3 regions of the Duganella sp. GW821-FHT07G03 genome follow, and region 1 is predicted to be linked to each of the others. Evidence: predicted binding sites of a transcription regulator. Region 1 holds the regulator's gene; each other region holds the start of a gene.
What was found. The regulator sigma-54, encoded in region 1, starts transcription at its own class of promoters, with help from an activator protein. The targets are predictions, from matches to a motif close to TGGCANGNAANCTGCTTT.
Positions count from the first base shown of each region.

Region 1 (5,538 bases):
GTACGTACGAGCGCGTGATGGCGCAGTTCCTGGTTTGACGAGGATCGAGCATGCGTAAAAAAACAGCCCATCGCTGGCAGCTTACCGTCATCATGATGGTCGGCGTGTTTGTCGCCGTCGGCAGCTTCTGGCTGGTGCAGGTGGTCAACCAGGCCGGCCAGGATGCGCAGGTGGACCAGCATCGCAATGAGCCGGACTACATCATCGACCGCTTCAGCATGGTGCGCATGAACAAGGCCGGCCAGCCGGCCTACATCATCTCCGGCGACAAGCTGACCCACCGGCCGGTCGACGATGCCTCCGACATCGACAAGCCGACTGTGCACAGCCTGTCCGGCGACCAGCCGCCGATGAATATCAATGCCGACACCGCCCATGTCGACCAGGGCAATACGCGCGTCAAGCTCAACGGTAATGTGAGCGTGGTGCGTCCGGCCGGGCCGCAAGCGCAGGCGATGCGCATGACCACGCCGGCGCTGACCGTCTACCCGGACGAAGAACGCATGGAAACCGCCAGCCCGGTGGCGCTGGAAATGGGCAACGCCAGCGCCAATGGCGTCGGCATGAAGGCCAATAACGCCACCCGCGCAGTGCAGCTGGGCGGACGCGGACAACTGACGATGCCGCCGCGCGCCGGCCATTGAGGAAACAATGATGATGAATGGAATGACGATGAAGAAACTGATACTCTCGGCGGCGATGTTGTTGATGGCGGCCGGTGTGGCCCACGCGGAAAAAGCCGATGCCAACAAGCCGACCAAGATCGATTACGACGACCTGCAAATCGACGACGTCAAGCAAATCAAGACGCTGATCGGCAATGTCGTGCTGACGCGCGGCACCTTGCTGATGAAGTCGCCGAAGGCGGTGGTGACCACCGATCCCGAAGGCTATAACTTCGTCGTGCTGACCAGCACGCCGGGCACGCTGTCGACCTTCCGCCAGAAGCGCGACGGCGCCGGCGACCAGTGGATCGAGGGTGAAGCCGAGCGCATCGAATACAGCGACAAGACCGACCTGGTCAAGCTGTTCTCGAAAGCCAGGGTGCGCCAGCTGGAAGGCCCGCGCATGACCAGCGAAGTCAACAGCGAGTTCATTTCCTACGACAGCCGCACCGAACATTTCGACGTCAAGAACAACGTCTCCGGCGTCAGCAAGCCGGGCGCCGGCCGCGGCACCATGGTGATCCAGCCGACCATCCGTCCGGCCGCGCCGGCGGCACCCGCACCGGCCGCATCGACGCCGCCGGCCACGGAGAAGTAAGCATGGAACCATCCTGCGGTAGCACCCTGATCGTGCGCGGCCTGCAAAAGACCTATGGCAAGCGCCAGGTCGTGCATGACGTGTCCCTGCAAGTCGAATGCGGCGAAGTGGTGGGCCTGCTCGGCCCCAACGGCGCCGGCAAGACCACCTCGTTCTACATGATCGTCGGCCTGGTGCCGTCGGACGCCGGCAGCATCGATATCAGCGGCACCGATATCTCCTCGCTGCCTATCCACCGCCGCGCCTCGCTCGGCTTGTCCTACCTGCCGCAGGAAGCGTCGGTGTTCCGCAAGCTGACGGTGGAAGAAAATATCCGCGCCGTCCTCGAAATCCAGAAAGTGGACGGCAAGCCTTTATCCAAGGCTGCCATTGATGAACGGCTCAATACCCTGCTGGCCGATTTGCAAATCGAAAAACTGCGCGAGAACCAGGCGCTGTCGCTGTCGGGCGGCGAGCGCCGCCGCGTGGAGATCGCGCGCGCACTGGCGACCAACCCGCGCTTCGTGCTGCTCGACGAACCATTCGCCGGGGTCGACCCGATCGCCGTGATTGAGATCCAGCGCATCGTGCGCTTCCTCAAGGAACGCGGCATCGGCGTCCTCATTACCGATCACAATGTGCGCGAGACGCTGGGCATCTGCGACCGCGCATATATCATCAACCAGGGCACGGTATTGGCTTCAGGCCGGCCAGACGACATCATCGCCAACGAATCGGTGCGTCGCGTGTATCTGGGTGAACACTTCCGCATGTAAAACCCATGAAACAGTCTTTGCAACTGCGCACGTCGCAGCACCTCGCGCTGACACCTCAGTTGCAGCAGTCGATCCGGCTGCTGCAGTTGTCGACGCTGGAGCTGCACCAGGAACTGGAACAGCTGCTGACCGATAATCCGCTGCTGGAGCGCCTCGACGACCCGCTGGACCGCTCGCTGCGGCTGCTGTCGGACGGCGCCATCAGCCAACAAGCCCCGGTCGGCGACGCGCCGCCCGAGGGCCCGCCCAACGCCCAGGAGGCGCCGGCCGCCGACGCCGACAACTACGACGGCCCGGCCGCCGACACCGAAAGCACCAGCAGCGACGCCGATGTCGACTGGAGCGACGCCGGCCGCAGCAAGGCGCCCGACGACGAGGACTCGCGGCCGCAACTGGAGGCCAGCCACTGCACCTTGCGCGAACACCTGATGGAGCAGATGCGGGTGACGGTGCTGGAGATGCGCGACCGCGCGCTGGTCGAGCTGATCATCGACGCGCTGGACGAAAACGGCTACCTCGAGGAATCGCTGGAAGAAATCCTGGCCCGCCTGCCGGAAGAACTGGAACTGGAGCTCGACGAATTGCAGACCGCCTTGTCGATGCTGCAAAGCTTCGATCCGATGGGCGTGGGCGCGCGCAACGCGTCCGAATGCCTGGCGCTGCAGATCAAGCGTCTGCCGGCGATTCCGATGGTCACGCGGCGCATGGCGCTGGCGATTGTTGAAAATCATTTGACCTGGTTTGCCCAGCGCGATTTCAACAAACTGAAGAAGGCGCTGCTGTGCGACGACGAAGATTTGCGCGAAGCACAAACCGTCATCCGCCAGTGCAATCCGCATCCGGGTTCGGCGTTCGCGTCGGACGTGTCGGACTACGTGGTGCCGGACGTGATCGTCAAAAAAGCGCGCAACGGCTGGCAAGTGAGCCTGAACAACGACGTCATGCCGCGCCTGCGCGTGAACGCCATGTACGCCAACCTGCTCAAGCAGGGAAAAGGCGAGGGCGCGATGGGCGCGCAGCTGCAGGAAGCGAAGTGGCTGATCAAGAATATGCGCCAGCGTTTCGACACGATTTTGCGCGTTGCACAAGCGATAGTAGAACGACAAAAGAACTTTTTCTCCCATGGCGCGGTTGCCATGCGCCCCCTTGTGCTTCGTGAAATTGCTGATACACTGGGTCTACACGAGAGCACTATTTCTCGTGTAACAACTCAAAAATATATGCTGACCCCGCATGGCATGTTTGAGTTGAAATATTTCTTTGGTAGCCATGTCGCCACCGAAGCGGGGGGGGAAGCAAGTTCGACGGCGATACGTGCACTCATCGTGCAATTGACAGGAGCAGAAGACCCGAAAAATCCTTTATCCGACAGTAAGATTGCGGACATGCTGGGAGAACAAGGCATGGTGATTGCGCGACGCACTGTTGCCAAATATCGCGAAGCGTTGAAGATCCCGCCAGTCAGTCTCCGTAAATCTTTGTAGTTACTTGGTTCCTGCGCGCCCGGCGGTAATGGGCTCCGCACTAACCGTAAGAAGCGACATTATCTTTAGGAGTGTGTATGAATCTCACCATCAGTGGACATCATCTCGAAGTGACCTCGGCCATCCGTGAATACGTGCAGAACAAGCTGGAACGCGTCACCCGCCACTTTGATCAAGTGATTGATATTGCTGTCATCCTGACTGTAGATAACCTCAAAGAGAAAGAGAAACGCCAGAAGGCTGAAATCAACCTGCGCATGTCGGGCAAGACCGTCTACGTGGAAAGCCTGTCGCAAGACCTGTACGCCGCCATCGATACCTTGATCGACAAGCTGGATCGGCAGGTCATGAAGTACAAAGCCAAGGTCCAAGAGCACGGCCACGATGCGATCAAGCATCTCCCGGATAGCTACGAACCCGCTGCCGCCGCCCTATAACAACGGCCCCGGCACCATCCAACTAAGGGCGCAGAGGCGCCCTTTTTTGCGCCCGCAGTAAAATAGGGTTTTCACCACGACCCTAGAGACTCCATGAGCGAATACGTCCACACCAGCGTCAGCAACGGAACCGGCTTCATCACGCTGGACCGGCCCAAGGCCTTGAACTCTTTGTCGCTGGCGATGGTGCGCGATATCACGGCGGCGCTGATGGCGTGGCGCGACGACAGCGGCGTGGCCGCCGTGGTCATCCGCAGCAGCAGCGAAAAGGCCTTCTGCGCCGGCGGCGACATCCGCTTCTTCTACGACGCCGGCCGCGCCACGCCGCAGGGCGGCAGCGCGTTGGTGGAGGATTTCTTCACCGAGGAATACGCGCTCAACCACCTGATCCATTTTTATCCCAAGCCCTACGTCGCGCTGATGGACGGCGTGGTCATGGGCGGCGGCATGGGCGTGGCGCAGGGCGGTCCTGATTGCCGCGTGCGCATCGTCACCGAGCGGACCAAGATGGCCATGCCGGAAGTGAACATCGGCCTGTTCCCGGATGTGGGCGGCAGCTATTTCCTGGCGCGCGCGCCGGGCAAGTTGGGCTGCTACCTGGGCGTCACCGGCGTCACCATCGGTGCGGCCGATGCGCTGCATGCGGGGCTGGCCGATCACTTTGTGCCGGGCAGCGACATGGCGGCGCTGTCGGCGCTGCTTGAGTCGACGCCGGGCGCGGGCTTGGCCGAGGCCATCGCGGCTTTCGCGGCGCCGTTCAGGGCCGCTGCCGGCGACAGCAAGCTGGCGGCCGAGCGCGCCGCTATCGACCGCCACTTCGGCGCCGGCTCGGTGCCCGCCATCATCGCCTCGCTGAAAACCGACGACAGCGCCTTCGCGCAAAAGACGCTGCAGGTGATGGCCACCCGCTCGCCGCTGATGATGTGCGTGACGCACGAGCTGGTCCGGCGCGGCGCCGCAATGGGCGTGGCCGATTGCCTGCGCATGGAGCGCACGCTGGTGCGCCACAACTTCGAGGACGGCGAAGTGATCGAAGGCGTGCGCGCGCTGGTCATCGACAAGGACAACGCGCCGCAGTGGAAGCCGGCCTCGCTGGACGAGGTCGACGAGGCGATGGTGCGGCGCTTCTTCCAGCCGGTGTGGCCGGACTACGCCCACCCGCTGCGCCACCTGGACTAAGCGCCGATGGCCGTGGAACTGGACCGACTCGACATCCAGATACTGAACCTGCTGCAGGAGGACGCCAGCATCCCGCTGCGGCGCATCGCCGGGCTGGTGCACGCGTCCGCCGCCACCTGCCAGCGCCGCATCGCGCAGTTGCGCGCCAGCGGCGTGCTGGTCAAGGAGGTGGCGCTGGTGGACCGGGTGCGCGTCGGCCGCCCGCTGACCGCGTTCGTCACGGTGCAGCTGGAGCAGCAGAATACCTCGCTGTTGAAAATGTTCGAGTCGCTGATGCGCGAAGAGCCCGACGTCATGGCCTGCTACGAAGTGGCGGGCGAGTTCGACTTCATGCTGGTGGTGACGGCGGTGTCGATGGAAGCGTTCCAGGCCTTCACCCGGCGCGTGTTCACGTCGAATAATAACGTCAGCAACTACAAG
Region 1 is NZ_JBWKQE010000019.1:62,879-68,416, forward strand. It holds gene AC07OK_RS21885 (KdsC family phosphatase) at 1-38, shown strand, start outside; gene lptC (LPS export ABC transporter periplasmic protein LptC) at 51-644, shown strand; gene lptA (lipopolysaccharide transport periplasmic protein LptA) at 673-1,263, shown strand; gene lptB (LPS export ABC transporter ATP-binding protein) at 1,266-2,018, shown strand; gene AC07OK_RS21905 (RNA polymerase factor sigma-54) at 2,024-3,502, shown strand; gene hpf (ribosome hibernation-promoting factor, HPF/YfiA family) at 3,580-3,939, shown strand; gene AC07OK_RS21915 (enoyl-CoA hydratase/isomerase family protein) at 4,033-5,118, shown strand; gene AC07OK_RS21920 (Lrp/AsnC family transcriptional regulator) at 5,131-5,538, shown strand, end outside.

Region 2 (5,538 bases), on a different contig from region 1:
GTTTCGACCACGCCCATTTTCTCGTCGCCAAACGGATAGGGGCCGATGCGGGCCTCGAAGAAATCGAGCATCGGCGCGAATTCGGCGAACAGGCCCTGGGCCTGCTTATCGTGCCCCTTCAGGTACCACATGCGCAGCGGGATCTTGTTGCCGTAGCGGCTGTCGTATTCGCCGGCCAGCAACTCGTAGGGGCCGATGTTGAGGGCGACGCCGTAGGTGCTGGGGTTCTTCGCGCGCCAGTGGTAGGTGCGCCAGCCGTCCTTCTCGTCCATGCCGAGCGCGACGCCGTTGCCGGCCACCACCAGCGGCGACGGCACGCTGATGTGCAGGTCGATCAATTTCGGCTTGCCCTGCGGATGGTCGATGCAGGGCCAGAACAGGTCGCAGCCTTCGCCTTCGACGGTGGTGGAGATCCACGGCTGGCCGTCCTCGGTCTTGCTCCACATGAAGGCGCCATCCCACGGCGCGTGCGAGGCCACGTGCGGCACGCCGTGGTAGCGGATGCGCACGGTGGTGCGGGCGCCGGCCGCCAGCGGCGTCGGCAGGGTCAGGTAGAGGCGGCCGTCCGGGTTGTTGATCGCCGCCGGCGCCAGCTGCACCCCGTCCACGCTGGCGTAGTCGATGGGCAGGTTGCGGTCCAGCTCGACCGCGATGCGGGTCAGCGGCGCGCTGGCCAGGAAGGTCAGCGCGGCGTCGCCGCTGATGCTGCGGGTGGCGGGATCGACGCGCAGCGCCAGGTCGGCCTGTTCGAAGGTGACGGCCAGCTGTTCCGGCGCGCGCGGGCTGCCGGAGTTGGCGGTGAAGTCGGTCAACGGCAGCTGGGTGGTGGCGCAACCGGCCAGCAGCGCGCTGGCGGCAAGGTAGAGGGGCAGGCGTGTCATCGAATTCCCGTTCAATATTCTTGGTGCAACATAGTAGCAAGAATAACGCGGGAAAACGTAAATCTCGCCGATCAGCGTTGACGGGCTTTGCGCAAGGAGCGCGCAGGTGCTCAGCGGTCGCGCAGCGCCCGCCGGTACTGGACCGCTTCGCGGACATGCGGTTCGAGGATACGCTCGCTGCCCGCCAGGTCGGCGATGGTGCGCGCCACGCGCAGAATACGGTGGTAAGCCCGCCCGGACCATTGGAAGAATTCCATGCTGTGTTTCAGGCTGGCCTTGCCGGGGCGGTCGAGTTTGCAATATTGGTCGATCTCGCGCGTGCTCAGGTATTGGTTGCGCTTGCCCTGGCGTTGCAGCTGGCGGTTGGTGGCCGCCTGCACCCGGGCGGCGATCACGCGCGACGGTTCGCCGTCGGCGTCCGCCGCCAGGATGTCGGGATCGACCGCGCCCACTTCCTGCTGGATGTCGATGCGGTCCAGCAGCGGCCCCGAGAGACGGCCCTGGTAGCGCTGGATAATGTCCGGCGAACAGCGGCAGATGCCGCTGATGTGGCCATCGTAGCCACAAGGGCAGGGGTTCATCGCGGCAATCAGCTGGAAGAGCGCGGGGAAGTCGGCCTGCCGGGCGGCGCGTGAAATGGTGATGCGGCCCGACTCCAGCGGCTCGCGCAACACATCCAGTACGCTGCGCGCGAACTCGGGCAACTCATCCAGAAACAGCACGCCCCGGTGCGCCAGCGAAATCTCGCCCGGCCTCGGCACGCTGCCGCCGCCAACCAGGGCCACGCCGGATGAGGTGTGGTGCGGCGAGCGGAACGGACGGCGCTTCCATTGCTCGATGCGGAAGGCGCCCGTCAGCGATTGCACGGCGGCCGCTTCCAATGCTTCCTCGTCCGTCATCTCCGGCAGCAGGCCGGGGAAGCGCACCGCCAGCATGGTCTTGCCTGCGCCTGGCGGACCGACCAGCAACACCGAGTGATTGCCCGCCGCCGCCACCTCCAGCGCCCGCTTGGCGAACACCTGACCCTTGACGTCGGCAAAGTCGGGATACTCCAGCCGCGCCACCAGCGGCGCCGAGTCGTGGCGCGACAGCATGGACTCGACCGACTTGGCCGCGAAATGGCTGCACACCTGCAGCAGCGATTGCGCCGGGTAGATGGCGGCGTCGCCGACCAGCGCCGCCTCGTCGGCATTGGCCAGCGGCAGGATGAAGGCCAGCGTGCCGCCGTCGCGGCGCGTGGCCAGCGACATCGCCAGCGCGCCGCGGATCGGCCGCAACTCGCCGGACAGGGACAATTCGCCGGCAAACTCGTATTGATGCAGGCGGGTGGAGGGGATCTGTTTGGAGGCCGCCAGGATGCCCAACGCAATCGGCAAATCGAACCGGCCTGATTCTTTCGGCAAATCAGCGGGGGCGAGGTTGACGGTGATGCGTTGCGCCGGGAATTCGAAGCCGCCGTTCTGGATGGCGGCGCGGACGCGGTCCTTGGCTTCCTTGACCTCGGTGTCGGCGAGGCCGACGATGGTGAAGGCCGGCAAGCCGTTGGCCAGATGCACTTCGACGCTGACCTCCTGCGCCTCCATGCCCGCCAGGGCGCGGCTTTTGAGTACGGCTAGGCTCATGGGGTAGCGGACGACCAGTGGGGATACCAGCCGCCAGCGTAGCCCAGGCCCGCCGTGGTGCTTTGCGCTAGCCCAAACGGGCGCGGCGCGGACCCGCTTTATTGGCCTGCTTTGGCTTCCAGTTCCGCCAGGCGCGCTTCCAGCGCTTCCAGTTTGGCGCGGGTCTTGGCCAGAACTTGCGCCTGGACGTCAAACTCTTCGCGCGTCACCAGGTCCAGCTTGGCAAAACCCTGGGTCATCATCGACTTCACGTTCTTCTCGATGTCCTTTGCTGGTGAGTTTTCGATGGCCTGATTGATCTTTCCCTGCAGGTCGTTAAAAAAAGTGTTCATATCCATAATATTCCTTGATCTCGCCAGCAATGCACTGCACCATTGCAGTGCACTCCAGCCTTAATGTGGTGCGAAATTCGGCAAAATCACCGCCGCACCCATCCCATTCTCACATTCTTTCCAATGCGGTCCCGTTGCCCTAGTTGATACAGCAGCTATCAGCTCGACAACATTAGCTGGCACGCATTCTGCTACAGAAGCTATGAACGCATACACCGCTTCGCTACAACCAGAATTTTAAACCGCAACTGCTAATTAAGTTCAACTACACAAGGAAAACAACGATGAAAAACTTGAGCAAGAACTTCACCCTGATCGCAGCGTTGACTTTAGCATTCGCCTCCATGAGCGCCGGCATGGCGCGCGCCGAAGACGCGGCACCCGCGGCCGAAGCGAAACCGGACAATGAAGTCAGCTTCAACGCTGCCGTTGTCAGCGACTACCGTTACCGCGGCGTATCGCAAACCCGTCTGAAACCTGCACTGCAGGGTGGCGCAGACTACACCAACAACCCAACCGGCCTGTACGCCGGCACTTGGCTGTCCACCATCAAGTGGATCAAGGACACCCCGGGCGGCGACGGCGATGTCGAATGGGATCTGTACGCAGGCAAACGCGGCGAGATCGTCAAGGACGTGAGCTATGACGTCGGCGGCCTGTACTACTTCTACCCTTCGAACGGCCTGCACCCTAACGCCAACACCTTCGAATTGTACGGCCAGATCGGCTACGGCCCGGTCACGCTGAAATACTCGCAATCGACGACCAACCTGTTCGGCTTTGCCGACAGCAAGAACAGCGGCTACGTCGACGCATCCGGCAATTTCGACCTGGTCGACGGCTACGTGCTGAACGTGCACGCCGGCCACCAGAACGTCAAGCACAACGGCGCCTCCAGCTACACCGACTACAAGCTGGGCGTGACCAAAGATTTCGGCGTAGTGACGGTGGCATTGGCGGCGGTCTATGCCGACACGAAAGCCTACGTCGGACCGGACGGGAAGAACCTGGCCAAAACCGGGGCTGTCCTGACCATTTCCAAAACCTTCTAAGCGAGGCCAGCATGAAAATGATTACCGCCATTATCAAGCCGTTTAAGCTCGACGAGGTCCGCGAGGCCCTGTCGGCGATCAACGTGCAAGGCATCACCGTGACCGAGGTCAAAGGCTTCGGTCGCCAGAAAGGCCACACCGAGCTGTACCGCGGTGCGGAATACGTGGTGGACTTCCTGCCCAAGACCAAGATCGAAGCGGCGGTGGACGATTCCATCGTCGAACAAGCGATAGAAGCGATCGAAGGCGCTGCCCGCACCGGCAAAATCGGCGACGGCAAAATCTTCGTGTACAACCTGGAACAAGTCATACGCATTCGTACCGGCGAAACCGGCAACGAAGCTCTTTAAGGGGAAGCTTGATGAAAAAAACTATAACAACATTGCTGGCTGGGGTATCCATCCTGTTCGCGCTGTCCGCGCCGGTGCACGCCGAGGATGCCAAACCGGCCGCTTCGGCCCCGGTCGCCTCCGCTGCCGCTCCGGCCGCATCGGCGCCTGAAGCGGCCCCTGTCGCCGCCGCGCCAGCCGCTGCACCGGCTGCCGCGCCAGCCGCCGCCGCGCCGGCGGAAGCTGCCCCGGCCGCCCCGGCCGCAGCTCCCGTGCCGAACAAAGGCGACACCGCCTGGATGATGGTCTCGACCATCCTGGTCATCATGATGTCGATTCCCGGCCTGGCGCTGTTCTACGGCGGCCTGGTCCGTTCCAAGAACATGCTGTCCATCCTGCTGCAAGTGTTCACCATCTTCGCGCTGATCATCGTGCTGTGGTGCGTGTACGGCTACTCGCTGGCCTTCACCGAAGGCAACGCCTTCGTCGGCAAGTTCGACCGCCTGTTCCTGAACGGTATCTGGGATCCGGCCAAGGCCACCTTCGCCACCGCCGCCACCTTCAGCAAAGGCGTGGTCATTCCGGAGTTCGTGTACGTGGTGTTCCAGGCGACCTTCGCCGCCATCACCTGCGGCCTGATCGTCGGTTCCTTCGCCGAACGCGCCAAGTTCACCGCGGTGCTGGCCTTCATCGTGCTGTGGTTCACTTTCGCTTACCTGCCGATCGCCCACATGGTCTGGTTCTGGACCGGTCCTGACGCGATCAAGGATGCCGCGACGCTGGCCACCGAAACCGCCAAAGCCGGCTTCCTGTGGCAAAAAGGCGCGCTGGACTTCGCCGGCGGCACCGTGGTGCACATCAACGCCGCAGTCGCCGGCCTGGTGGGCGCTTACATGATGGGCAAACGCGTCGGCTACGGCCGCGAATCCATGGCGCCGCACTCGCTGACCATGACCATGATCGGCGCTTCGCTGCTGTGGGTGGGCTGGTTCGGTTTCAATGCCGGTTCGGCGCTGGAAGCGGGCGACGTCGCCGCACTGGCCTTCGTCAACACGCTGCTGGCTACCGCCGCCGCCACCATGTCCTGGCTGCTGGGCGAGTGGATCATCAAAGGCAAACCTTCGATGCTGGGTGCCGCTTCGGGCGCCGTTGCCGGCCTGGTGGCCATCACCCCGGCCTGCGGCTACGTCGGTCCGATGGGCGCGCTGATCATGGGCCTGCTGGCCGGTGTCATCTGCCTGTGGGGCGTGAACGGCCTGAAGCGCCTGCTGGGTGCTGACGACTCGCTGGACGTGTTCGGCGTGCACGGCGTCGGCGGTATC
Region 2 is NZ_JBWKQE010000032.1:64,159-69,696, reverse strand. It holds gene AC07OK_RS28395 (M1 family metallopeptidase) at 1-881, opposite strand, end outside; gene AC07OK_RS28390 (YifB family Mg chelatase-like AAA ATPase) at 992-2,503, opposite strand; gene AC07OK_RS28385 (accessory factor UbiK family protein) at 2,602-2,841, opposite strand; gene AC07OK_RS28380 (TorF family putative porin) at 3,120-3,887, shown strand; gene AC07OK_RS28375 (P-II family nitrogen regulator) at 3,899-4,237, shown strand; gene AC07OK_RS28370 (ammonium transporter) at 4,249-5,538, shown strand, end outside.
Region 2: the regulator sigma-54 is predicted to act here: its motif matches at 3,013-3,030, upstream of AC07OK_RS28380 (TorF family putative porin).

Region 3 (5,538 bases), on a different contig from region 1:
CTCCTCGCCGGTATCGAGCGTGGCCCGCAAGCGGCACTTCTCGCGCAGTTCGTAAGGCAGCACCAGCTGCGCGGCGATGATGTCGGCGCTCTGAATTTTAGTGTGCAGTGTCAGCATGATTGTTCAGAATAAGAAGTAGCGCTGCGCCATCGGCAGCGTGGCTGCGGCTTCGCAGACCAGCAACTCGCCATCGGCGCGCACTTCATAGGTTTCGGGATCGACACTCATCTTCGGCGTGGCGCCGTTGTGGACCATGTCGGACTTGCGCAGCGCGCGCATATTCTTGGCGACGATCAGCGTCTTGTTCAACTTGAGCTGGTCGCCGATGCCGGCGTCAAACGCCGCCTGCGAAACAAAGGTGAACGACTTCTTCAAGCCGCCGCCGAAAGCGCCGAACATCATCCGGTAATGCACCGGCTGCGGCGTCGGGATCGAGGCGTTCGGATCGCCCATCTGCGCGGCGGCGATCATGCCGCCCTTTAAAATCGTCTGCGGCTTGACGCCGAAGAAGGCCGGTTTCCACAGCACCAGGTCGGCGATCTTGCCCACTTCCAGCGAGCCCACCGCGTGCGCGATGCCGTGCGTGATGGCCGGGTTGATCGTGTACTTGGCGATGTAGCGCTTGACGCGGAAATTGTCGTTGCGCGAGGAATCCGGCGCCAGCGGCCCGCGCTGCACCTTCATCTTGTGCGCGGTCTGCCAGGTGCGCATCACCACCTCGCCGACCCGGCCCATGGCCTGCGAATCGGACGACATCATCGAGATCGCGCCGATGTCGTGCAGGATGTCCTCGGCCGCGATGGTCTCGCGGCGGATGCGCGATTCGGCGAAGGCCACGTCCTCGGCGATGGCGGCGTCGAGGTGATGGCACACCATCAGCATGTCCAGGTGCTCGTCCAGCGTATTGACGGTGAACGGGCGGGTGGGATTGGTCGACGACGGCAGCACGTTCGATTCGCCCACCGCCGCGATGATGTCCGGCGCATGGCCGCCGCCCGCGCCTTCGGTGTGGAAGGTGTGGATGGTGCGGTCCTTGAACGCGGCCAGCGTATCGGCCAGGTAGCCGCCTTCGTTGAGGGTATCGCTGTGGATGGCGACCTGCACGTCCATGCGGTCGGCCACGGACAGGCAGTTGTCGATCGCGGCCGGCGTGCTGCCCCAGTCCTCGTGCAGCTTCAGGCCGATGGCGCCGGCGCGCACCTGCTCTTCCAGCGGCTCCGGCAGCGACACATTGCCCTTGCCCAGGAAGCCCAGGTTCATCGGGAAGGCGTCGGCCGCGCCCAGCATCGCGTGCAGGTGCCACGGCCCCGGCGTGCAGGTGGTGGCCGAGGTGCCGGCCGAGGGCCCGGTGCCGCCGCCTATCATGGTGGTCACGCCGCTCATCAGCGCTTCCTCGATCTGCTGCGGGCAGATGAAGTGGATGTGCGTGTCGACCCCGCCGGCGGTGACGATCATGCCTTCGCCGGCGATGATCTCGGTGGCGCCGCCGATGGCCATCGTCACATTCGGCTGGATGTCCGGATTGCCGGCCTTGCCGATGGCGGCGATCATGCCGTTTTTCAGGCCGATGTCGGCCTTGACGATGCCCCAGTGGTCGACGATCACGGCGTTGGTGATCACCGTGTCCATCACGTCGGCGGCCACGCGCTGCGACTGGCCCATGCCGTCGCGGATCACTTTGCCGCCGCCAAATTTGACTTCTTCGCCGTAGGTGGCGTAATCGTGTTCGATTTCGATAAACAGTTCGGTGTCCGCCAGGCGGATGCGGTCCCCCTTGGTGGGGCCGAACATTTCCGAGTAGGCGCGGCGCGAGATTGTAGCCATGTCAGCCCTTCGGTGGATTGGGATCGAGCTTGCCCATGACTTTGCCATTGAAGCCGTAGACCTTTTGGTCGCCGCCCAGCTTCACCAGTTCCACCGTGCGCTGCTGGCCCGGTTCGAAGCGCACGGCGGTGCCAGCGGCGATATTGAGCCGCATGCCGTAGGCCTGCCAGCGCTCGAACTTGAGCACCGTGTTAACTTCAAAAAAATGGAAATGCGAGCCGACCTGCACCGGCCGGTCGCCCTGGTTGGTCACCACGACGGTCGCGGTGGCGCGGCCTTCATTGAGGCCGATCTCGCCCTCTTCGAGTATGTATTCGCCTGGGATCATGATGACCTCCTTTAGGGGATGGGGTTATGGACGGTCACCAGCTTGCTCCCATCGGGGAACGTGGCTTCGACCTGGATGTCGGGGATCATTTCGGGTATGCCTTCCATGACGTCGGCACGCGTGAGGATGCGGGTGCCGTCGGACATCAGCTGCGCCACGGTCTTGCCGTCGCGCGCACCTTCCATGATGGCGCAGGTGATCAGCGCCACCGCTTCCGGATAGTTCAGCTTCAGGCCGCGCGCGAGGCGGCGTTCCGCCACGATGCCGGCGGTGAAAATCAGCAGCTTGTCTTTTTCTCTTGGTGTCAGGTCCATGGTATTTCTCAGGTTTATCTTCAGGTTTGCCAGATGCGCGGCGTGACGGCCGCGCGCCCCAGCAGGTGCGGGCGCAAACGGCGCCAGACGGTCAGCATCAGGCGGCGCGCGGTTTCGCTGTCGTCGCCCAGGTGGCGCGCGACCAGCACACCCTTGGTTTGGGTGACGCCGAATACGTGTTCGCCGTCGCAAGCAATGTCAGCGCGGATCTCGGACAGCACGGCGGCGGGCAGCGGCTTGCCGGCCGCGATCAAGGTGGCGCAGACGGTCTTGCCGCCCAGCGCCAGCGGGCTGTCGAGGCGACCGCCCAGCATCGCGCCCTGCTCCCACCAGATCAACCGCCCCTCGCGGCGGATGCTGCTGCGCTGGGTCACGGTGCCGGTGTTGAAGGTTTCGCCGGAGCCGCGCCGCCCCATGCAGAGGATCTCGCAGCCGATGTAGGTGGCGCCGGCGGCCAGTTCGACGTGCTGCTCCAGCACCACGTTAGCGGTATCAAAAAAGATGGTTTCTTGCGGCAGCCATTCGAGTGCGGCGTCCGCGCCCACGGTCAGGCGCACGCTCTGGCGCGACACCTTGCCGTTGGCCTTGTACCACTTGGCCGCGCCGGGCGTGGTGAGGAAGGCATGCGCCTGCGCGCCGACGCCCACTTCGATGGCCAACTGGTCGCCGCCCACCACGCCGCCCGGCGGATGGACCACGATGGCGTGGCACACTTTGGCGTCTTCCGGGTACAGCGCCTTTTGCACGCGCAGCGGGCCATAGTGGCGATTGTCGAACAGCCGCGTGACGCCGCCATCGTCGGCAAAACCGAGGGCGAGGCTGGCCTGCCATGCGCTGTGGCTGGCGGCGAGTTCTCTGGATGCGGTGGTATCGGGCATGCCTGACGTAATGCAAGCGTCATGCCAGCTGAATCACAGGCTACATCCGCCGTAAAGACATTTTTCGCACCAAAGCGCGTCTTCCGCACCATGATGGTGCGCCCGGCGCCGGCGCAGTGTTTTACTTTTGCCAAGTTTGCTTGTAAAATAATCACCTTTTTTCCATTTTCGTTTAAGGACAAGCAATGCGCTTCTCGACTTTTGCAGCCGCTGCGGCGGTTGCCCTGGCACTGGCTCCGGCCGCACACGCCGCCGCCTTCGGCGCCAACCTGATCGCCAACGGCAATGCCGAATCCGGCAACACCTTGGGCTGGAACACCTCGTCGGCATTCACCGTCGTGCAATACGGCGCCAGCGGCGGCTTCCCCTTCCCTGCCGATCCGGGTCCGTCCGACCGCGGCACCTACTTCTTCGCCGGCGGCGACAGCAACGCGCTGTCGACTGCGACCCAGACCATCGACCTGACGTCGTTGAGCGCCGCGATTAACACCGGCGCCTCCCGCTACGACCTGTCGGCCTGGCTGGGCGGCTATGCATCGCAGAACGACAACGCCAAGCTGACCGCCACCTTCTTCGGCAGCGGCGGCGCGGAGCTGTCCAGCGCCAGCATCGGTCCTGTCTCCAATACCGAGCGCGCCAACCAGACCGGCCTGCTGCTGCGCGACGCGCAAGGCTACATCCCGGTCGGCGCGCTCAACGTCGGCATCACGCTGACCATGACCCGCAAAGCCGGCGCCTACAACGACGGCTACGCCGACAACCTGTCCTTCGCCGTGGCCGCCGCACCAGTGCCGGAAGCGGATGCCTACGCCATGCTGCTGGGTGGCCTGGCCTTGCTGGGCGTGGTCGCCAAGCGCAAACAGCGCAAGGCTCAAGCCTGATCATTGCGCCGTAATCAAGGGAGCTTTGCGCCGCGCGGCCTGTTTGCGCGCTGTGCTCGTCCCCATACTGCTAGCTCCCCTATTTGATTAAGTGAGCACAGTATGAAAGTATTCGTCACCGGCGCAGCAGGATACATCGGCGGTTCCATCGCGGCAGGCCTGGTACGCGCGGGCCATCAGGTAACAGGCCTGGTGCGCAAGCCGGAACAGCTGGAGGAACTGGCCAAGATCGGCGTGACCGGCGTGGTCGGAACCCTCGACGACCGCGATCTGCTGATCACCCAGGCGCAGGCGGCCGACGCCGTCATCAACGCCGCCAGCAGCGACAACCGCGCCGCCGTCGTAGCCTTTATCGACGCGCTGGCCGGCTCCGGCAAAGTATTCCTGCACACCAGCGGTTCCAGCATCGTCGGCGACGCCTCCGGCGGCGAAGGCACGGACCGCATCTACTTCGAAGACCAACTCCCCGCCCCCACCGCCGACAAGGCCGCGCGCGTCGCCATCGACGATCTGGTGCTGGCCGCCGCCGGCAAAGGCGTGCGTTCGGCGGTGCTGTGCAATACGCTGATCTACGGCCACGGCGCGCTGCCGCGCGACAGCGTGCAGCTGCCACGCCTGCTCAAGCAGGCCCGCAAGAGCGGCATCGTGCGCCATGTGGGACGCGGTCTGAATATCTGGTCCAACGTCCACATCGACGACGTGGTCGACCTGTATCTGCTGGCCTTGGAGAAGACCGAGGCGGGCGCGTTCTACTTCGTCGAGAGCGGCGAAGCGTCGTTCCGCGACATGAGCGCAGCCATCGCGCGCGCGCTGAACCTGGGCGCGCCGCAGGACTGGCCGCTGGAGCAGGCCAAGGAAGAATGGGGCTACGAAATGGCCTCGTACGGCCTGGGCTCCAACAGCCGCGTGCGCGGCCAACGGGCGCGCACGCAACTGGGCTGGCAGCCGCATCGCCCGCCAGTGCTGGACTGGATCGCGGGCGACATGCTGCGCGCTTAAGCCTTACTGCTGGACCGGGGCTGGTGCGGGGCTAGCCGCAGGCAGCAGCTGCGCGCGCTGATAGAACTGCACCAGATCACCATCCGGCAAGCCTGGCAGCGGCACCGCCTTGCCGTTGAAGGTCAGCTTGCCGCCCTTGATCTCGATGGTCGAACGCAGTTCGCCCTTCTCCATCACGGCAAAGCCCTCGTTCACCAGTTTGCCGATGACCAGGCCGGCGATGTTCTTGGCGCCCACATCGATTTGTCCGGCGACGTCGGGCGCCGCAGGGTCCACCTGCTTGGCCGCCACCATGCGCGACACGTCGTTCACCA
Region 3 is NZ_JBWKQE010000017.1:138,639-144,176, reverse strand. It holds gene ureE (urease accessory protein UreE) at 1-117, opposite strand, end outside; gene ureC (urease subunit alpha) at 124-1,824, opposite strand; gene AC07OK_RS20900 (urease subunit beta) at 1,826-2,152, opposite strand; gene AC07OK_RS20895 (urease subunit gamma) at 2,164-2,466, opposite strand; gene AC07OK_RS20890 (urease accessory protein UreD) at 2,487-3,344, opposite strand; gene AC07OK_RS20885 (PEP-CTERM sorting domain-containing protein) at 3,530-4,225, shown strand; gene AC07OK_RS20880 (NAD-dependent epimerase/dehydratase family protein) at 4,328-5,224, shown strand; gene AC07OK_RS20875 (DUF945 family protein) at 5,228-5,538, opposite strand, start outside.
Region 3: the regulator sigma-54 is predicted to act here: its motif matches at 3,354-3,371, upstream of AC07OK_RS20890 (urease accessory protein UreD).